One region of the Planococcus sp. BI3 genome, then DNA from elsewhere that is predicted to be linked to it. Evidence: a T-box and tRNA genes for the amino acid it is inferred to sense, from the RefSeq annotation. Region 1 holds a T-box; the other holds one or more tRNA genes.
What was found. A T-box is a leader RNA that pairs with one kind of tRNA and senses whether it is charged. The one in region 1 lies ahead of trpS (tryptophan--tRNA ligase), so its partner is inferred to be a tRNA-Trp.

Region 1 (11,085 bases):
AACTGGATGAAAAAACAGGGTTGCGGACGGGAGTATGGATCGGTTCGGGTATTGGCGGCATGGAGACCATCGAAAATCAGATGAACGTACTGAATACAAGAGGTGTCCGACGCATCAGCCCGTTCTTGATCCCGATGATCATTCCGGATATGGCATCAGGCCAAGTATCGATTTACTTTGGCGCCAAAGCCATCAACTCATGTTCAGTGACTGCTTGTGCTTCAGGCACAAACTCAATCGGCGACGCTTTTAAAGTCATTCAGCGTGGAGATGCAGATGTCATGATTTCCGGCGGAGCTGAAGCACCGATCACGCAATTGTCTGTAGCTGGATTTACAGCGAACACGGCATTGACGACAAACCCGGATGCAGCTACAGCTTCCCGTCCGTTCGATAAAAATCGTGATGGTTTTGTTATCGGTGAAGGGGCAGGAATCGTCATCCTTGAAGAATATGAGCATGCAAAAGCACGTGGTGCTAAAATGTATGCGGAGGTTGTCGGTTACGGTTCAACGGGCGACGCCCATCATATTACAGCTCCTGCTGAAGGTGGAGAAGGCGCAGCACGTGCTATGGTGCAAGCTTTGGCAGATGCAGGTGTTGAAACGACGGAAGTCGGTTATATCAATGCCCATGGAACAAGCACACCGTATAACGACTTATACGAAACAATGGCTGTAAAAACCGTATTCGGCGAACATGCCTACAAATTAGGCATGAGTTCGACAAAATCCATGACGGGCCATTTACTTGGCGCTGCTGGTGGGGTCGAAGCTATTTTCACAGCTTTGGCCTTGCAAGAAGGCATCATGCCTCCAACAACTAATTACGAAACACCTGATGAGCAATGTGATTTGGACTATGTCCCTAACGTAGCACGCAAAGCGGATTTCAATTTTGCGATGAGCAATTCACTGGGCTTTGGCGGACATAACGCTTCACTTGTATTCAAGAAAGCTTAAAATACCCTAAATGAAATGGCAATCTGCGATTTATCCCGCAGATTGTCATTTTTTATTGCTTTTAAATGTAAACTAAGAGGAAATACACCTAAAAACTTATAAAAATTGAAAAAAATTTCCGATTGTTAAATCTATTATGGTATTGTAAATAGATAGAGGCCATACTGTTTAATAATTTAGGTTATAGATACAATTTATATGAATAGTATTTACTACCTCTAGCCTTCATAAAATAAACATTCATTACAAAGAAATTGAAGAGCTGAAATAAGTTGATTCATCAAGGTTTGGACAGGTAAAAAACGAGATTTAATAAGACGATTATTCGGAAAATTAAAAATAATATTGTCTTTGTAATTTTATTGTAATAAAATTAATAGTAGAACTATTGTCTAAAAAAATTAAAGGTGACTGTAATTTTTTGGAGAGAACTGGTCGTCAACTTTTAAATTTTTTTGGATTGATAAGTCAGAATGTTGAAAATTTGGAGTGGCGAAATGTCAGCTGCAACCAGAAGAAATCTTAGAACAGCTTCATTTTGAGGAGGATAAACGTGAATGATGTTTTGTTGGATATCAAAAATTTAAAAACATCTTTTAGAATTAAGGACGATTATTACGCTGCTGTCGATGATGTTTCATTAACAGTAAGAAAAAATGAGGTACTGGCGATTGTCGGCGAATCAGGTTCCGGGAAAAGTGCATTTGCATTTTCGATCATGGGACTTCATACAAGAGCTAAAATTGAGGGAGAGATAGATTACAAAGGCATTAACCTGGCAAAGGCAAACGCCAATCAAATGAAAAAATTGCGTGGAAAAGAAATGGGGATGATTTTTCAGGATGCGCTGTCAGCTCTTAATCCCCTTATGGTGGTAGGCGCCCAGATCGATGAAGCGATTTTCCTGCATAATCCGAAAAGCTCCAAAAGCCTGCGGAAAAAGCAGGTCATCAATTTACTGAATCAAGTGGGCATTCCCCGTCCCGAAAAAACATATGACCAATATCCCCATGAACTGTCTGGCGGAATGCGCCAGCGCATTGTCATCGCAATGGCGATTTCGAATCAACCGGAACTGCTGATTGCAGACGAACCGACCACAGCTCTGGATGTGACGATTCAATCTCAGATTTTGGATTTGATAAAAGAACTGAAGGACACTATTAATGCCGGCATTATCCTAATCACCCATGATTTAGGAGTAGTAGCGGAAATGGCGGATCGAGTGGCAGTTATGTACGCGGGGCAAATTGTGGAAATCGCTGATGTTTATACATTAATGGAAAATCCGCAGCATCCGTATACTCGCTCTCTTCTAAATTCAATACCGACTTTGAATGATGTGAAAGAAGAGCTTCACGTCATACAGGGGGTAGTGCCATCACTTCAAAATCTACCGCGAACGGGATGCCGATTCGCTGCAAGAATTCCTTGGATTGAAGATTCTGCGCATGAAGCTTCACCGGAACTCCATGAAATTAGTCCAGGACATTATGTGCGCTGCACATGTTATAAGGACTTTTACTTCCCAGAACAAGCCGAGGAGGAGCGCAATTATGTCGCTAATTAGAGTTGAAGACCTGAAAGTACATTTTCCAGTACGTGGAGGAGTCTTTCAGACCATCCAAGACCATGTTCGAGCAGTAGATGGTGTTTCATTTTCAATTGAACAAGGCCAGACTTACGGACTTGTAGGAGAATCAGGGTCAGGAAAAACAACGACAGGCCGTGCAATCATCGGATTGAATGATATCACTTCAGGAAAAGTGATGTTTGAAGGAAAAGATCTTTCCTCTATCAGCAAAAAAGAATATATCGATGTACGAAAAGATATTCAGATGATCTTCCAGGATCCCTTTTCATCACTGAACCCGAAGAAACGGGTGGCGGACATTGTAGCTGAACCGCTCCGCAATTACGAAAACCTGTCTCCTAAAGAAGAACGGATCCGCATTCAGGAATTAATAGAGCTGGTCGGGCTCAGTCCGGAAGCTATCTATAAATATCCGCACGAATTCTCAGGAGGACAGCGGCAACGGATCGGAATCGCCCGTGCGATTGCGCTGAATCCAAAGCTGATCATCGCGGATGAACCTGTCTCTGCCCTGGATGTTTCCGTACAAGCCCAAGTATTGAATTTCATGCGGGAAATTCAAAAAGAACTGAACTTGACGTATTTATTCATCAGCCATGACTTGGGTATTATCCGCCATATGTGCGATCACATCGGCATCATGTACAAAGGACGATATGTCGAAGAGGGCACATCAGAAGAAATTTTCACGAACCCGCAGCATATTTACACGAAACGCTTAATTGCGGCAATTCCGGACAGCAACCCGCGCAATCGGGAAATGCATTACGAAAACCGCAAATTGGTGAAGACCGAATATGACAAGCTGGAAAAAGACTTTTTTGATGAAGAAGGTTTGCCTTTCTCGTTAAAATCAATTTCAGCTACCCATCAAGTAGCGTTGCCTGAGAGAGGTTGAATGGTATGTGGAAATTAATTGTACGCAGAACACTCATAACGATCCCGCAAATTATAGTCTTAAGCGTTTTGGTATTTATTTTAGCTCAGGCTATGCCTGGAGATGCACTGACCGGGCTGATCGATCCGAACATCGATCCAGCCACCATTGAAGCAATGCGTGAGCGCCTGGGATTGAACAATCCCTGGTATGTCCAGTATATAGACTGGGTCAAAGGCGTACTGCAAGGCGATTTCGGGCAGTCGTTCCGCTTTAAGATGCCAGTATCCGAATTGATTGGCGAACGAATGATCAATACTTTGTGGTTGTCATTGGCAACTCTGATCCTGACTTACTTGATCGCCATTCCATTAGGGATCATCAGCGGACGTTTCAACGATACATGGTTGGACCGTGCCATTACCGGATATACGTACATTGGCTTTGCAGCACCATTATTTATTTTTGCTTTAGTTATGTTGTTTATTTTTGGATTCCAGCTGGGCTGGTTCCCGACAAGCGGAAGCGTCACCCCAGGTACCGAACCTGGAACCTTCGCCTATTTCATCAGCAAGTTGAATCATTTATTATTGCCCGCCTTATCGATGGCATTGATAACGACTGTTTCTACAGTCCAGTATTTGAGAAGTGAGATCATTGATACAAAACAGAAGGATTTCATCGTAACTGCCCGTGCTAAAGGGGCTTCCGAATCACGTGTCTACAATCGCCACGTCTTGCGGAATTCCCTGCTTCCGATTGCAGCGTTCTTCGGTTACGAAATCACAGGATTGATTGGCGGAACCATATTCATCGAAAATATTTTCGGCTATCCAGGAATGGGTGAGCTGTTCCTTTCTTCCATCAGCTTACGTGATTACAGCGTAATGACAGCTCTTGTCCTATTGTTCGGGCTGGCAGCGATCATTGGGGCATTACTATCCGATATCATCTTGAGTTTGGTAGATCCACGTATCCGAATTAAATAATAAATGATAATTTTGAGGTGTAAATATGAGAATAGATAAAGACAGTGGAGCACAAATCCCGGATGTGGATCTCGGCAAAAGCCCATCCGGATTCAGTATATTACTAAGAGAGTTAATACGGGACAAAATTGCATTTGGTTCTCTCCTGTTCCTGTTCCTGATCATTGCCGGTGTATTTGGTACATCCCTCATCATGGACCAGTCTGAAATTATCAAAGTCGATCTTTTCGCTCTTTACGAGCCGCCATCCGCCGCTTATTGGCTGGGCACGGATTACGGTGGGCGCGACATTTTTGGGCAATTGATCATTGGGACGCGAAACTCATTGGCTATCGGCTTTTTGGTCACGCTATTGACAGGAATCATCGGCATATTGGTTGGGCTGATTTCCGGATATTACGGGGGCACTGTAGATAATGTCTTCATGCGTTTCGTTGATTTCTTCATGGTTTTGCCGATTTTGATGATTGTCATCGCATTCGTAACCGCAGTACCTGGCTACAGCATCGTGTCCTTTTCGTTAATCATGACCGCTTTCTTATGGATGGGCATTGCGCGGCTGATCCGTTCAAAAGCCTTGCAGGAAAAAGAATTGGATTATGTAAAAGCCTCTAAGACACTTGGGACTTCCGATTTCAAAATCATGTTTTTCCAGGTCCTGCCAAATCTTAGTTCGATCATCATTGTAACGATGACGTTAAATTTGGCAGGCAATATCGGAATCGAATCGGGCCTGTCCTTTTTAGGATTCGGCTTCCCGGAATCGACTCCGAGTTTGGGGACCTTGATCAGTTATGCAAGAAACCCGCAAACACTGGAATTGAGATGGTGGATCTGGTTACCTGCATCAATCCTGATTTTTGTATTGATGCTTAGCATAAATAATGTCGGGCAAGCCCTAAAACGCGCTACCGATGCCCGGCAACGCAGAGGGTGACAAAAAAGTGGGGAAAAGGGGGAGTAGGGTTCTCGGTACCAGGCAGAAATAACTCTATTCAAGTACAGCAGCAGTCCAAAAGAACTTTATTTAAAAAAGAAAGAGGAGGAAACGGAGAATGGCGAAAAATAAATGGTCTAGATATTTAGCATTGCCGATGTTGTCTTTTGTGTTGGTCTTGGCAGCTTGTACCGGTGACGATACGTCCACGGAAGAAAGCGGCGGGGAAAAGGATGAAGGCGGACAGCAACTTGAAAACGGCGGGATGTATTCAATTGATGATTTCAGCAATGTGAAAACGAATGAAGGAGAAGCCATTGATGGCGGAACCATTACATTCGGCTTAGTGTCAGATACCGTTTTTGAAGGGACATTAAACTGGAACTTCTACTCTGGTGCACCGGATGCAGAAATTCTGAATTGGTTTGATGAAGGTTTACTGACTTGGGACGAAAACTACGTCTACACAAATGATGGAGCTGCAACTTATGAAGTTTCAGAAGATGGCCGCACGTTCACTTTCACAATCGGCGATAATGTCAATTGGCATGACGGCGAACCTGTAACTGCAGAAGATTGGTTGTTTGCACACGAAGTAATCGGTAACCCTGAATATGATGGTCCACGCTACAACTCTGACTTTACGAACATCGAAGGGATGGAAGAGTATAACAGCGGAGCAGCTGATACGATTTCAGGCATTGAAGTAGTTGACGAAAAGACGTTGTCGATTACGTATATCGAGTCAACTCCTTCTTTATTGACAGGAAGCATCTGGTCTTACCCATTGGCTAAGCACATCTTTGGAGACATGGCAGTTGCCGATATCTCTTCTTCGCCTGAAGTGCGTGAAAACCCAATCGGTTTTGGACCATTTAAAGTGGACAGCATTGTACCTGGTGAGTCTGTAACTCTTACTAAGAACGCAGACTACTGGCGCGGAGAACCAAACCTTGATGGCGTAACAGTTAAAGTCATCAGCAGTTCAACAGTTGTTCAGGAACTGGAAACTGGGGGAGTTGACTTGATCAGCGAATTCCCAGTAGATCAATTCCCTGACAACGCTGAAATGTCGAACGTAGAATATTTGGGAGCGATTGATCGCGCCTACACATATATCGGCTTTAAATTGGGAACATGGGATGCTGAAAGCAGCACTGTTGCTTACGATCCTGAAGCGAAAATGAACAATAAGGAACTTCGCCAAGCAATGTGGCATGCAGTGGATAACACAGCAGTCGGCGAACGTTTCTATAATGGTTTGCGTTGGAATGCGACAACTTTGATTCCGCCATCCCATCCTGAGTTCCATGATGATACGAATGAAGGAAGAACTTACGATCCTGAAGTAGCAAACCAGCTATTGGATGATGCAGGATATCTTGATACAGATGATGATGGATTGCGCGAAGATCCAGAAGGCAACCCGCTTGAAATCAACTTTATTTCAATGACAGGCGGCGATACGGCTGAGCCTTTGGCACAATACTATGTTCAGTCTTGGGAAGCTGTTGGCTTGAAAGTCAACCTGGAAATGCTTGAGTTCAACTCGTTCTATGACCGTGTCGGAAACGGCGGAGAAGATGATCCGAATGTTGACGTATTCCAAGCAGCATGGGGAGTTGGGATTGACGTAGATCCTTCAGGACTTTACGGAGCTAACGCAATCTACAACTTCGCACGTTGGGAAAATGAAGAAAATGAGCGTCTTCTGGCAGAAGGCCGTTCAGAAGAAGCATTTGACCTTGCATTCCGCCAGGAAGTTTACAACGAATGGCAACAATTGATGGTCGAAGAAGTGCCGGTATTCCCTACTTTATACCGAGCAATTTTGAGCCCGGTCAATGATCGTGTATTGAACTATGCAATCGGTGACGGCACTGGGGTTTACTTATCTGACCTTGCCGTGAACGCAGAATCACCAGTTACTGCAGAGTAAAAACAAAATAGAAAAGGAGCTGCAGATCTGCAGCTCCTTTTTGTTTATTTTCTTTTGCGTCCAAGCCCCATGGCATTTTCCATTTTCTTTAAGGTTTTATTGGCCAGGTAATTAGCTTTTTCAGCGCCGGCATCAAGAATTTTATCCAGTTCTTCAGAATCCAGAAGCGCAGCATAACGCTCTTGAATCGGTGCTAAATGTTCGGTAACAGCTTTTGCGACTGAAGCTTTGAAATCACCATAGCCGGAACCTTCGTATTTCGCAACCAGGCTATCGATGCTTTCACCAGTTAACGCAGCTTCAATGGTTAGAAGGTTCGCTACCCCAGGTTTGTTGATCGGATCGTAGCTGACCACCCCTTCAGAATCGGTCACAGCGCTCTTGATTTTCTTTTCGATCGTTTTCAAATCATCCAATAACGTGATGATCGCTTTCTTATTGGTATCAGACTTGCTCATCTTTTTCGATGGGTCCTGAAGCGACATGATGCGTGCGCCATTCTTGGGGACGCGGATATCAGGGATCGTGAAGATGTCATTGTATTTCCGGTTGAATCTTTCGGCCAGATCGCGTGTCAGCTCGATATGCTGTTTTTGATCATCCCCGACAGGTACGATATCGGTCTGGTATAACAGGATATCAGCTGCCATCAATGGCGGGTACGTCAGCAATCCAGCTAAGACAGAAGCATTTTTGGCTGATTTGTCTTTGTATTGTGTCATACGTTCGAGTTCGCCGATCGTCGACACACATTGCAGCATCCAACCAGCCTGTGCATGCGCCGGAACTTCTGATTGGATAAACAGTGTCACTTTCTCCGGGTCAATTCCGGCAGCCAGATAGAGTGCCGCCAGTGCCTTGATGTTTTTGCGAAGTTCCAAACGATCCTGTGGCATTGTAATGGCATGTTGGTCAACGATGCAAAAGATGCAGTCGTATTCGTCCTGCAGCTCCGTGAACTGCTTAAAGGCTCCTATGTAATTCCCGAGTGTTACCGTACCGGTAGGCTGAACGCCTGAAAAGATTTTCTTCATTCCAATTCCTCCTCAAAGTAAAAAAACACAGCACACATCCCTTAAAAAAAGGGACGAATGATGTGTTTTCCGCGGTACCACCCTAGTTGCCGTTGCCGGCCACTCTTCTTCATAACGTGAAGAACACGGAATCGGCTACTTGTCGTTCACCAACTCAGCTCAAAAGTCCATTCAATGAAGCCCTCCATCTGTTTTCACCACCCACAGACTCTCTCTATAGAAGGAACTGCATTTACTCCTCTTTTTCATCGCTCATTTTATATCCTATTATTATAATACATAAACGATTCCAGACGCAATATTAGAAGCTATAAATTGCCAGGCAAATACCCATGATCAGCAAGGTGACAGCTCCTGTAATGAGCAGCAGGGAGCTGGAAAAACCCAATGCTTCGGAAGGGGGCCTCATCTCTTCATCTTCTAATGTAGACTTCATTTTGAATGCCTTCCTCATACTGATGGTGAATATATCAAATACGCCTGTCCGCACCACAAAAACCCATAGGCCAAAAAATAGCAGGATCCCCCCGTAAACAAATGAGTTGTTAATATATGACAGGAGGGATAGGTCATCTGTCCGTAAAAATATTGTGATAAAGATCAACATTTGAACAATTAGTAAGGAAAAAATCGTTTTCTTCAAACTTTGCACCTCGATTCCTTTCAATTGTAGAAGAAATTTTAAAAAAAATCAAAAAAATCTTCATTTATCGTAGACGCCGAAAACGCTTACAAATCCAATATTCTTGCGGTTTTGTGTAACATGAATGTAACGCAATTGTTACAAGAGTGTAAAAATTTCCAAAAAAAGTTCTGTACAAGAAAAAAATATTATGTATAATTAGCCTTGTACCAATTTTTCAGAAAATTCGAGGGGGTCAATTTAGTGAGAAACAGCAAGATTTTTTGGCTATTAAGCCTAGTTTTAGTTCTAAGTGCATTTCTAGCAGCGTGTGGTGGCGGCGATGATACTAGTACTGAAACTACAGAGGGAACCGAAACAGCTGGAGATTTAGATTCAGAGCAAGTCCTTAATTTGATGGAAAGCGCTGAAATTCCAACTATGGATATTTCATTAGCTGAGGATGCAGTCGCATTTAACATTTTCAATAATGTTAACGAAGGCCTATTCCGTTTAGATCAAGAAAACTTAGCCGAGCCAGCACTTGCTGAAGGCGAGCCTGAAGTCAGCGAAGATGGTTTGACTTACACGTTCAAATTGCGTGATTCTAACTGGTCAGATGGAACACCGGTTACTGCCAACGATTTCGTTTACTCTTGGCAACGTTCAATTGATCCTGCTACAGGTTCTCCATACGGAGCTTACATGATGGCTGGTTCGATTGTAAACGCTACTGAAATTGCTGCAGGTGAAATGGAAGTAACGGAACTTGGCGTTACTGCTGTAGACGACAACACTCTTGAAGTGCAATTAGAGCGTCCAGTACCTTATTTCATGTCATTGATGGCTTTCCCAACTTTCTACCCACAGAACGAAGCTTTCGTAACTGAAAAAGGTGACGCTTATGCTTCTAACTCTGAAAACTTGATTTTCAACGGACCATTCACACTTACTGACTGGGATGGAACGGGCTTAACTTGGAAAATGCAAAAAAATCCTGAATACTGGGATGCTGAAACAGTTAAACTTGAAACAATTAATGTTGACGTTGTAAAAGAACCTGCTACTGCAGTTAACCTTTACAACTCAGGTGAAAAAGACCGTGCTGGATTAAGCGGTGAATTTGCAATGCAATATGCAAATGACGAAAACCTGATCACTGAATTGGAACCTACTGTTTTCTACTTCAAACTTAACCAAGAACGCAACGGTGAAGAAAATGCACTTTCAAACGTAAATATCCGTCAAGCAATTGCAAAAGGCTTCAACAAGCAAGATCTAGTAGATGTAGTATTAGCTAACGGTTCATTGCCAGCTAACTACTTAGTACCAACTGAATTCACTTTTGATGAAAGCAACACAGACTTCCGCGACGTTAATGGAGATCTTGTTGAGTTCAACGCTGAAGAAGCTGCAGAACATTGGGCTACTGGCCTTGAAGAATTGGGAGTGGAAGAAGTTACTCTTGAAATCCTAGGTGGAGACACTGAAACTGCTAAAAACATGGATGCTTACCTTAAAGAACAACTTGAAACAAATCTTGAAGGTTTAACGATCAACCTTAAAGCTGTACCTTTCGGAGTTCGTTTAGAACTTGATGAAGCTCAGGATTATGACATCCAAACTGCTGGATGGGGACCTGATTACCAGGATCCTATGACATTCATTGACTTGTTTGTTACTGGGTCTGCTCAAAATAAAATGGCTTATTCTAACCCTGAGTATGATGCTCTAGTTGAATCAGCTAAAGGCGAATTGGCAACAGATCCTGCTGCACGTTGGGAAGCAATGGCTAAGGCTGAAAAAATGCTTCTAGAAGATGACGCTGCAATCGCGCCAATCTATCAGCGTGGAGTAATGTCTCTTCAACAGCCTTACGTTAACGACATCATTGCACACCCATTCGGTGGAGATTACAGCTACAAATGGGCATACATTTCGGGCAAAGAATAAGTTAAACCCGCTACTGTGAAAACAAAATAGGAAGAGAGTATATCGCGTTTTTAGGTCGATATACTCTCTTTTCTAATGTAAAGGAATTAACCGAAAATTGACCATTTTCTGCTAACTATTGAATGCTGCAAGTCCCTATTATATATGTGATGGGCTTGTCAAATAGAATTAATTTTGG
Region 2 (11,085 bases), 1.5 Mb from region 1:
TTAGAATGTACTGGTCTACTTTTTATTCAGATTAGTATAACATTTTATTTCACTTCCTATAAAGAATACATTAGTTCTTCTCACCATAGTGCTTCTTTACGTTTTCAAACGTTTTAATAACTGGTTCCACACTTTTATTCCCTTAAAATTAATTCGATTATTAATTCTTATATGTTGCACTTTTAAAATATAGGTTTATAATTGACGGTGAAAAAACATATTATTAATACATACAACAAAAATACACCAAGGAGGGAGTAAAGTGAAAAAGTTTATCGTCGCTCTCATGGCCGCGTTTCTCAGTCTATCCTCTCTATCGAGTGTCAGTGCCCATCCGCATCACGACGACGATGATCACAAGTACAGTGTCCGTGAAGAAGTAGCCATCAGCAAAAAAGCGCTTAAGAAGTATCGGGATATTGATGTCGCATTGGATGAAGGGTTTGTTGGATTAGTACCTGGAGCCTGTGTACCGAATATGGGGATTCACTTAATCAAACCTAACCGAGCAGATGACGCGAAACTTAACATCAAAAAACCTGAAATCCTGGTTTATGAACCACTAAAAGATGGAAGCTATAAGTTAGTCGCCGCTGAATGGTATGTCCCTGCAGAGGAAACTAACAAAACTCCAAAATTATTCAATGAGAAGTTTCAGGGACCAATGGATAACCACGACGGATCTAAAGGCCAGCATTACGATTTGCATGCGTGGCTCTTTAAAAAAAATCCGGATGGAATGTTCGCCCCAGAGAACAAGCGTGTAAGCTGTAAACACGCTAAATAACTGAACAGATTGCTTCGAGCATCTGAATATAGAAGCCGATGTAAAAGTAACATTTTCATCGGTTTTTTTGGTGGGTACTTTTCTTCTTTCTGAAGCAGAAAATACTTTTTGGAAAAAGAAAAAAGGCCCAGACAATAAAGTCAGGGCCTTGCTTCTAAACTTGCTGTATACCGGCGGTCGGGGTCGAACCGACACTCCGGTGAAGGAACGGGATTTTGAGTCCCGCGCGTCTGCCAATTCCGCCACGCCGGCAAGTAATGATTTAGCGGACAAGAATTATTATAGCACATCTTATTTCACTCGCCAATACTTTATTAATATAAGATTTAGGAAAAATTAAAACTTACGTATTTTTTCATTCTGTACAAAACAAAGTCAACAAAAGGGTAAATACAACGAACACTAATAATGCTGTGGCTTCCAAGACCTTTAAAATCTCATTTATATTTATCGCCAGAGAAGAATATCCTCATGTTTACTCGACAAGATATATATTATTAAGGTTCTGAATGATTGTGTATACATAAGAGCTGCATTTATTTTCACTTTCATTCATTAGTTTTGAGTAGATAAACATATCGCTAAGATCAGCAGAAAAGCAAACCTATTTTTCTCTTAATGCTTTTTTCTGTTCCCTGAAAATAACGTATCCGTAAATTTATAATAAGCTACTCCATAAGATATTGGTACTCGCTTTATATTGAACTTAAAAAGTCTTAGGAAAATATAATTCTCAATTCAAATACCCTCAACTACTAATAAAAATTACAAAAAACCCCTTAACTATGATTGCTCACAGTTAAGGGGTTTTGGAAAGGGCAGGCAGGCCCTTTCATAATACCGGCGGTCGGGGTCGAACCGACACTCCCGTGAAGGAACGGGATTTTGAGTCCCGCGCGTCTGCCAATTCCGCCACGCCGGCAAATCATTATGGAGGCGGCAACCGGACTCGAACCGGTGATAAGGGTGTTGCAGACCCATGCCTTACCGCTTGGCTATGCCGCCAAATAATGGAGCGGAAGACGAGGTTCGAACTCGCGACCTCCACCTTGGCAAGGTGGCGTTCTACCACTGAACTACTTCCGCATAAAGCTGGGGTACCTGGATTCGAACCAGGGCATGACGGGATCAAAACCCGTTGCCTTACCGCTTGGCTATACCCCATTAATAAGATGGGGCGGACGAGGGGAATTGAACCCCCGAGTGCCGGAATCACAATCCGGTGCGTTAACCACTTCGCCACGACCGCCACTTTACTATTTTATAAACGCATTAATGAAATGAAAACTTGGGGCGGACGAGGGGAATTGAACCCCCGAGTGCCGGAATCACAATCCGGTGCGTTAACCACTTCGCCACGACCGCCATCATAAAATTTTTAAAATTGGCAGGGGCAGTAGGAATCGAACCCACATCGGAGGTGTTGGAGACCTCTGTTCTACCGTTAAACTATGCCCCTAAAAACTGGTGGTGGGGGGCAGATTCGAACTGCCGAACCCGAAGGAGCGGATTTACAGTCCGCCGCGTTTAGCCACTTCGCTACCCCACCTTAAAATGGTGCCGGAGAAAGGACTTGAACCCTCAACCTACTGATTACAAGTCAGTTGCTCTACCAGTTGAGCTACTCCGGCATGGAGATATTTCATAAAAAAATGGTGGGTCAGGACGGAATCGAACCGCCGACACTTAGAGCTTCAATCTAATGCTCTACCGACTGAGCTACTGACCCACTTTGTTACATAAAAATGGCGGTCCCGACCGGGATCGAACCGGCGATCTCCTGCGTGACAGGCAGGCATGTTAACCGCTACACCACGGGACCATTTGGTTGCGGGGGCAGGATTTGAACCTGCGACCTTTGGGTTATGAGCCCAACGAGCTACCGAACTGCTCCACCCCGCGATAATAATATATCATTCACAAATTACATTTGCACTGTACAACCTTGATTATGTAAGAGTAAATGGTGGAGGATGACGGGATCGAACCGCCGACCCTCTGCTTGTAAGGCAGATGCTCTCCCAGCTGAGCTAATCCTCCATGAAATTGGTGACCCCTACGGGATTCGAACCCGTGTTACCGCCGTGAAAGGGCGGTGTCTTAACCGCTTGACCAAGGGGCCGTATGTTTTGGGAATTTATCTTCTGGCGGAGAGCAAGGGATTCGAACCCTTGAGACGGTTGCCCGCCTACATGATTTCCAATCATGCTCCTTCGGCCACTCGGACAGCTCTCCAAAATTGGCTCCGAAGGTAGGACTCGAACCTACGACCATCGCATTAACAGTGCGGTGCTCTACCACTGAGCTACTTCGGAATAATTGATCAGACTGGCAACGTCCTACTCTCACAGGGGGAGACCCCCAACTACCATCGGCGCAAAAGAGCTTAACTGCCGTGTTCGGGATGGGAACGGGTGTGGCCTCTTTGCCATCATTACCAGACTGATTTTATTTTGAAAGACAAGATTTATTATACCATTATAACTGGTTTTTTCAAGCTTTTTTTCAAAAACTTTTCTTGTTCCTTCAAAACTGGATAAACGACATTGATTCCATGCAAGAATCTGTACGGTTGTTTGGTTAAGTCCTCGATCGATTAGTATTCGTCAGCTGCACGTGTCGCCACGCTTCCACCTCGAACCTATCTACCTCATCGTCTTTGAGGGATCTTACTTGCTTGCGCAATGGGAAATCTCATCTTGAGGGGGGCTTCGTGCTTAGATGCTTTCAGCACTTATCCCGGCCACACATAGCTACCCAGCGATGCCCTTGGCAGAACAACTGGTACACCAGCGGTGTGTCCATCCCGGTCCTCTCGTACTAAGGACAGCTCCTCTCAAATTTCCTGCGCCCGCGACGGATAGGGACCGAACTGTCTCACGACGTTCTGAACCCAGCTCGCGTACCGCTTTAATGGGCGAACAGCCCAACCCTTGGGACCGACTACAGCCCCAGGATGCGATGAGCCGACATCGAGGTGCCAAACCTCCCCGTCGATGTGGACTCTTGGGGGAGATAAGCCTGTTATCCCCGGGGTAGCTTTTATCCGTTGAGCGATGGCCCTTCCATGCGGAACCACCGGATCACTAAGCCCGTCTTTCGACCCTGCTCGACCTGTACGTCTCGCAGTCAAGCTCCCTTCTGCCTTTACACTCTGCGAATGATTTCCAACCATTCTGAGGGAACCTTTGGGCGCCTCCGTTACTCTTTAGGAGGCGACCGCCCCAGTCAAACTGCCCGCCTGACACTGTCTCCCACCCCGATCAGGGGTGTGGGTTAGAATTTCAATACAACCAGGGTAGTATCCCACTGACGCCTCCCCCGAAGCTGGCGCTCCGGGCTCTAAGGCTCCTACCTATCCTGTACAAGTTGCACCAAAATTCAATATCAGGCTACAGTAAAGCTCCACGGGGTCTTTCCGTCCTGTCGCGGGTAACCTGCATCTTCACAGGTACTATAATTTCACCGAGTCTCTCGTTGAGACAGTGCCCAGATCGTTACGCCTTTCGTGCGGGTCGGAACTTACCCGACAAGGAATTTCGCTACCTTAGGACCGTTATAGTTACGGCCGCCGTTTACTGGGGCTTCAGTTCGCACCTTCGCTTGCGCTAAGCACTCCCCTTAACCTTCCAGCACCGGGCAGGCGTCAGCCCCTATACGTCACCTTACGGTTTTGCAGAGACCTGTGTTTTTGCTAAACAGTCGCCTGGGCCTATTCACTGCGGCTCTCTCGGGCTATACACCCTACCAGAGCACCCCTTCTCCCGAAGTTACGGGGTCATTTTGCCGAGTTCCTTAACGAGAGTTCACTCGCTCACCTTAGAATTCTCTTCTCGCCTACCTGTGTCGGTTTGCGGTACGGGCACCTCCCGCCTCGCTAGAGGCTTTTCTTGGCAGTGTGAAATCAGGGACTCCGAGGCTAGGCCTCTCGCCATCACAGCTCAACGTATCAGGAATGGGATTTGCCTCATTCCACGCCTCACTGCTTGGACGTGCACAACCAACGGCACGCTCTCCTTATCCTTCTGCGTCCCCCCATTGCTCAAACGGCGGGGAGGTGGTACAGGAATATCAACCTGTTGTCCATCGTCTACGCCTATCGGCCTCGACTTAGGTCCCGACTAACCCTGAGCGGACGAGCCTTCCTCAGGAAACCTTGGGCATTCGGTGGACGGGATTCTCACCCGTCTTTCGTTACTCATACCGGCATTCTCACTTCTAAGCGCTCCACCAGTCCTTGCGGTCTGACTTCAACGCCCTTAGAACGCTCTCCTACCACGGACATCTACGATGTCCATCCACAGCTTCGGTAATCCGTTTAGCCCCGGTACATTTTCGGCGCAGTGTCACTCGACCAGTGAGCTATTACGCACTCTTTAAATGATGGCTGCTTCTAAGCCAACATCCTGGTTGTCTAAGCAACGCCACATCCTTTTCCACTTAACGGATATTTGGGGACCTTAGCTGGTGGTCTGGGCTGTTTCCCTCTTGACTACGGATCTTATCACTCGCAGTCTGACTCCCAAGCATAAATCACTGGCATTCGGAGTTTGTCTGAATTCGGTAACCCGGGATGGGCCCCTAGTCCAAACAGTGCTCTACCTCCAGGATTCTCAATCTTGAGGCTAGCCCTAAAGCTATTTCGGAGAGAACCAGCTATCTCCAGGTTCGATTGGAATTTCTCCGCTACCCACACCTCATCCCCGCACTTTTCAACGTGCGTGGGTTCGGGCCTCCAGTAAGTGTTACCTTACCTTCACCCTGGACATGGGTAGATCACCTGGTTTCGGGTCTACAACTGCATACTCTGGCGCCCTATTCAGACTCGCTTTCGCTGCGGCTCCGCCTTCTCAGCTTAACCTTGCATGCAATCGTAACTCGCCGGTTCATTCTACAAAAGGCACGCCATCACCCATTAACGGGCTTTGACTACTTGTAGGCACACGGTTTCAGGATCTATTTCACTCCCCTTCCGGGGTGCTTTTCACCTTTCCCTCACGGTACTGGTTCACTATCGGTCACTAGGAAGTATTTAGCCTTGGGAGATGGTCCTCCCGGATTCCGACGGAATTTCACGTGTTCCGCCGTACTCAGGATCCACTCTGGAGGGGAAGGGTTTTCGGCTACGGGGCTGTTACCCGCTGCGGCGGACCGTTCCAGGTCGCTTCGCCTAATCCTTCCTTTTGTAACTCCGTATAGAGTGTCCTACAACCCCAAGAGGCAAGCCTCTTGGTTTGGGCTGATCCCGTTTCGCTCGCCGCTACTCAGGGAATCGCATTTGCTTTCTCTTCCTCCAGGTACTTAGATGTTTCAGTTCCCTGGGTCTGCCTTCTCATGTGCTATCAATTCACACATGGATACTGCCCGATTAAAGGCAGCGGGTTCCCCCATTCGGAAATCTCCGGATCACAGCTCACTTACAGCTCCCCGAAGCATATCGGTGTTAGTGCCGTCCTTCTTCGGCTCCTAGTGCCAAGGCATCCACCGTGCGCCCTTTCTAACTTAACCAATGGTCAATTAAAAAGTTGTGGCTCGAAAGCCACGCGTACATGAATTGCTTGCATATATGTTTCAATGTCGTTTTATCCAGTTTTCAAAGAACAAGTTCATCACTTCTGCGTGCGAAATGATTGGTGGAGCCTAGCGGGATCGAACCGCTGACCTCCTGCGTGCAAGGCAGGCGCTCTCCCAGCTGAGCTAAGGCCCCAAGAAGAATGGTGGGCCTAAATGGACTCGAACCATCGACCTCACGCTTATCAGGCGTGCGCTCTAACCAGCTGAGCTATAGGCCCTCTTGAGTATAATTCATATTCTAATAGAAGATCATTCCAGTGTCGCCACTGAAGGTGAACCTTCAAAACTGAACGCAAAACGTCAACCCCGGGAAACCCGGTTCCGAATTCATCCTTAGAAAGGAGGTGATCCAGCCGCACCTTCCGATACGGCTACCTTGTTACGACTTCACCCCAATCATCCGTCCCACCTTCGGCGGCTGGCTCCACAAGTGGTTACCTCACCGACTTCGGGTGTTACAAACTCTCGTGGTGTGACGGGCGGTGTGTACAAGGCCCGGGAACGTATTCACCGTGGCATGCTGATCCACGATTACTAGCGATTCCGGCTTCATGCAGGCGAGTTGCAGCCTGCAATCCGAACTGAGAACGGTTTTCTGGGATTGGCTCCCCCTCGCGGGTTGGCAGCCCTTTGTACCGTCCATTGTAGCACGTGTGTAGCCCAGGTCATAAGGGGCATGATGATTTGACGTCATCCCCACCTTCCTCCGGTTTGTCACCGGCAGTCACCTTAGAGTGCCCAACTGAATGCTGGCAACTAAGATCAAGGGTTGCGCTCGTTGCGGGACTTAACCCAACATCTCACGACACGAGCTGACGACAACCATGCACCACCTGTCACCGCTGTCCCCGAAGGGAAAGGCGTATCTCTACACCGGGCAGCGGGATGTCAAGACCTGGTAAGGTTCTTCGCGTTGCTTCGAATTAAACCACATGCTCCACCGCTTGTGCGGGCCCCCGTCAATTCCTTTGAGTTTCAGCCTTGCGGCCGTACTCCCCAGGCGGAGTGCTTAATGCGTTAGCTGCAGCACTAAGGGGCGGAAACCCCCTAACACTTAGCACTCATCGTTTACGGCGTGGACTACCAGGGTATCTAATCCTGTTTGCTCCCCACGCTTTCGCGCCTCAGCGTCAGTTACAGACCAGAAAGTCGCCTTCGCCACTGGTGTTCCTCCACATCTCTACGCATTTCACCGCTACACATGGAATTCCACTTTCCTCTTCTGCACTCAAGTCCTCCAGTTTCCAATGACCCTCCACGGTTGAGCCGTGGGCTTTCACATCAGACTTAAAGGACCGCCTGCGCGCGCTTTACGCCCAATAATTCCGGACAACGCTTGCCACCTACGTATTACCGCGGCTGCTGGCACGTAGTTAGCCGTGGCTTTCTGGTGAGGTACCGTCAAAATGCCAGTAGTTAGTTGGCACGTGTTCTTCCCTCACAACAGAGTTTTACGATCCGAAAACCTTCGTCACTCACGCGGCGTTGCTCCGTCAGACTTTCGTCCATTGCGGAAGATTCCCTACTGCTGCCTCCCGTAGGAGTCTGGGCCGTGTCTCAGTCCCAGTGTGGCCGATCACCCTCTCAGGTCGGCTACGCATCGTCGCCTTGGTGGGCCATTACCCCACCAACTAGCTAATGCGCCGCGGGCCCATCCTGCAGTGACAGCCGAAACCGTCTTTCCGTGCAGCCTCAGGAGAGGCCGCAAACTATTCGGTATTAGCACCGGTTTCCCGGAGTTATCCCGATCTGCAGGGCAGGTTGCCCACGTGTTACTCACCCGTCCGCCGCTGAACCAAATGGAGCAAGCTCCAATGGTTCCGCTCGACTTGCATGTATTAGGCACGCCGCCAGCGTTCGTCCTGAGCCAGGATCAAACTCTCCATTATAGAGAACATTTGACTGCTCTTTGACTTGCTGGCGTACCGTGGTCGTTAGACGCACGGTTCGCTTTGATCTGCATAAGCTGATCAGTAGATTTGCGCGGGCCGTTTTGCGCGGCCGTTGCTGTTTGTTGACGTTTTGCTGTTCAGTTTTCAAGGTTCAATGTGTTTGTCCTGTAAAAGCAACTTCTCTAATTTAACATCGTTCATCGGAAGAGTCAAGCTTTTTTATTATTGTAAAAAACTTAATTTCCCTTAGCGACGTGTATTATCATAATACATTTACTTAGAGTATGTCAATGATTATAGAGAAAAAAGTTTAAAAAACTTAAACCCTCCAATTAACTTGCCATTAAATCATTATTCATTCTATTCTTTCAGAACAGATTCTCCAAAAGAAAAGCTGTTGCCAAAAGTCCGAACAACCGGATTTTCAACAACAGCTCCTGCTTTATCATAGACTCTGAACTTCTTATTGCAAGTTATGCTGCTCCCTTTCTTTTGGATAGAGAATCAAGCGTCCAGCCCTGAATTAATCCTTCACATAATAGTATCTATGGAAGATTCCCTCGCTCTTCGTCGTAACGCCGTTAATAAAAATCAGTTCCTTATCTACAAGGTATTCAATGAATACCTCTAAATTGGATGAGTAATTTTTCAATTCTTCCTGCTCATGCAATTCCTGGATCGTCCAGCTGCTTTGCTTCTCCATCACTTCCTTTATATGAAGAGCTCCGTCCTGGGTCCGTGAATGAATATAGAATTCGCTTGCCAGAAACAGCAATTCCAGCCTTTTGTCGATCGGCTCATCGCTCGATATCAATTCTTCGTATAGTTTATAGATAGCCGGCTCCATTTGTTTTACCTGTGACCAGACAGTCACCTCAGGCGGCAACCCATTTTCAAGCACTGCTAATCGGGCCAGATGATGCAGCGACTCTACCATATGATGATAGGCATCCATATAGTTCTTTTCTTCAAAGAATGCTTTTCCTTCCATATAACGGCGAATCAGTTTGGCGAATTCCATCCCCATTTTGATTTTGCGTCCATAGAAAGGATAGTCTTTCAGCTCTTTCTTTAATTTCTCCATAAATTCATTACGGTCATAGACGACACGCCCATAGAAAAGCCAATCTACGATTTTCCGGTTTGTGCCAAGCAGCAGCCATTTATGTAATTGCTTTTCGGTCACGATGTGCATCGCAGCCTTTTTATCTAAATAGGTATAATGCTTCGTGAACACCGGGGTTTCGTTTTCCTTCGTGATGATCAATAGAATCGAATCAAAGGTATCCGTAATTTGGCTGACCTTTTCTCTTTTTTCTACTAGAATCACCCCAAGTGTACTTTCTTGGCTGGCGCGTTCCTGATAAATAGGTCGTAGGATTTGTTCCATCAATTTTCACTCCTTGCTGTCTCTATCGCATTCCGTCATGAAGATGAACAGAGCGGCTAGTTATGAACTGCAGCGTGTTTTCATTGCCCCCATAATCTGTCGGGTCTTCCCGTTCTCTATATCTCGGGCATTCGATCCAATCAGGTTATCTTCTTCTTTTCTTTATTTCGACATATTTATTGCGGATTCCTTCATTTGAAAATCGATATCACTTTTTAAGGGCGTTTATGATATAGTATGATGGATGCAAGGAGGAAATAAACCATGAAACCTTATAAAAATAAAATCAATCGCATTCGGACGTTTGCCTTAGCGCTGATTTTCATCGGAATCGTCATCATGTACGTCGGCATTTATTTTAGAAATCATCCTGTTGTAATGGTGATCTTCATGCTGCTGGGCGTCATTGCGATTATCGGAAGCACAGCTGTCTATGCTTGGATCGGTTTGCTTTCAATGAAAACCATTCCAGTTGAATGTCCTAGTTGTGGAAAACATACAAAAATGCTGGGCCGTGTCGATATCTGCATGCACTGCAACGAACCATTGACAATGGACCGCTCCTTAGAAGGAAAAGAGTTTGACCAGGACTACAATAAGAAAAGTTCACAACAATGAAAACATCCAGCGAATCAGAAATTCGCTGGATGTTTTTTCACGTCTCAAAAAAGGAGCATACCGCGATGCGCAGTATGCTCCTTTCAGTTTAAACTCTTATTGGGCTTCTGCCGTTTTGCTGGAGCAGAATTGGCAGGTTCCGTAAATTTCAAGACGATGATAATCCACTTGGAAGCCAGTTACATGAGAAGCTAAATGTTCCACTTCATCAAGTCCTGGATAATGGAAATCAACGATTTTTCCGCATTCGTTACAGATAATATGGTAATGGTCATGTGTGACAAAATCGAATCGGCTTGAAGAATCACCATATGTCAATTCTTTTACCAGTCCCGCTTTTCTGAACACCCGTAAATTATTATAAACAGTTGCAACACTCATATTAGGGAACGTTTTTTCGAGCGCGCGATAAATGTCATCCGCTGTTGGGTGTGTTGTTGAGTGAATCATGTACTCCAAAATCGCGTGGCGTTGGGGTGTGATTCTTACACCTGTTGACTTCAAAGCATCAAGCGCGTCTTTTAATTGTACTTCAGACATCGCCGTGCACCTCACTTCATAGATATTCTTACATTGTAATCGTTATAAACAGTGTACCTAATCCGAGTGGTGGATGTCAAGAAATCACTATATTGCCGCCGTTTGCTACGCGAGTTTCCTCTTATTTTTCGTGCAACCCTTTTTCTTTCCGTCCAAGCCGTTGGTTGACCAAACGCGCCGCAACGAATAAAAAGTCGGACAATCGGTTTAAATAAGCGAGTACATTTGGAGGAACATCGGGTCCAATTGACAAAACCGCCCGTTCAGCTCTTCTGACGACCGTC

Region 2: it encodes a tRNA-Trp, which carries the amino acid that the T-box ahead of trpS (tryptophan--tRNA ligase) is inferred to sense. The anticodon was not compared.

What each region holds. Positions count from the first base shown of each region.
Region 1 is NZ_CM155266.1:3,890,656-3,901,740, forward strand. Features, by position in the region: gene fabF (beta-ketoacyl-ACP synthase II) at 1-962, shown strand, start outside; gene AC1MEO_RS19115 (ABC transporter ATP-binding protein) at 1,516-2,532, shown strand; gene AC1MEO_RS19120 (ABC transporter ATP-binding protein) at 2,519-3,454, shown strand; gene opp4B (oligopeptide ABC transporter permease) at 3,460-4,422, shown strand; gene AC1MEO_RS19130 (ABC transporter permease) at 4,448-5,359, shown strand; gene opp4A (oligopeptide ABC transporter substrate-binding protein) at 5,478-7,298, shown strand; gene trpS (tryptophan--tRNA ligase) at 7,343-8,332, opposite strand; T-box leader at 8,379-8,590, opposite strand; gene AC1MEO_RS19145 (DUF3899 domain-containing protein) at 8,634-8,939, opposite strand; gene AC1MEO_RS19150 (peptide ABC transporter substrate-binding protein) at 9,219-10,907, shown strand.
Region 2 is NZ_CM155266.1:1,500,833-1,511,917, forward strand. Features, by position in the region: gene AC1MEO_RS07615 (hypothetical protein) at 263-787, shown strand; tRNA gene AC1MEO_RS07620 (tRNA-Leu) at 956-1,039, opposite strand; tRNA gene AC1MEO_RS07625 (tRNA-Leu) at 1,626-1,709, opposite strand; tRNA gene AC1MEO_RS07630 (tRNA-Cys) at 1,719-1,792, opposite strand; tRNA gene AC1MEO_RS07635 (tRNA-Gly) at 1,799-1,873, opposite strand; tRNA gene AC1MEO_RS07640 (tRNA-Gln) at 1,880-1,951, opposite strand; tRNA gene AC1MEO_RS07645 (tRNA-His) at 1,961-2,036, opposite strand; tRNA gene AC1MEO_RS07650 (tRNA-His) at 2,077-2,152, opposite strand; tRNA gene AC1MEO_RS07655 (tRNA-Trp) at 2,173-2,246, opposite strand; tRNA gene AC1MEO_RS07660 (tRNA-Tyr) at 2,253-2,336, opposite strand; tRNA gene AC1MEO_RS07665 (tRNA-Thr) at 2,343-2,418, opposite strand; tRNA gene AC1MEO_RS07670 (tRNA-Phe) at 2,441-2,516, opposite strand; tRNA gene AC1MEO_RS07675 (tRNA-Asp) at 2,534-2,609, opposite strand; tRNA gene AC1MEO_RS07680 (tRNA-Met) at 2,613-2,689, opposite strand; tRNA gene AC1MEO_RS07685 (tRNA-Val) at 2,752-2,827, opposite strand; tRNA gene AC1MEO_RS07690 (tRNA-Glu) at 2,835-2,909, opposite strand; tRNA gene AC1MEO_RS07695 (tRNA-Ser) at 2,933-3,022, opposite strand; tRNA gene AC1MEO_RS07700 (tRNA-Asn) at 3,028-3,102, opposite strand; rRNA gene rrf (5S ribosomal RNA) at 3,114-3,229, opposite strand; rRNA gene AC1MEO_RS07710 (23S ribosomal RNA) at 3,364-6,295, opposite strand; tRNA gene AC1MEO_RS07715 (tRNA-Ala) at 6,419-6,494, opposite strand; tRNA gene AC1MEO_RS07720 (tRNA-Ile) at 6,503-6,579, opposite strand; rRNA gene AC1MEO_RS07725 (16S ribosomal RNA) at 6,699-8,250, opposite strand; gene AC1MEO_RS07730 (nucleotidyltransferase-like protein) at 8,777-9,643, opposite strand; gene AC1MEO_RS07735 (YgzB family protein) at 9,908-10,261, shown strand; gene perR (peroxide-responsive transcriptional repressor PerR) at 10,358-10,801, opposite strand; gene AC1MEO_RS07745 (cob(I)yrinic acid a,c-diamide adenosyltransferase) at 10,923-11,085, opposite strand, start outside.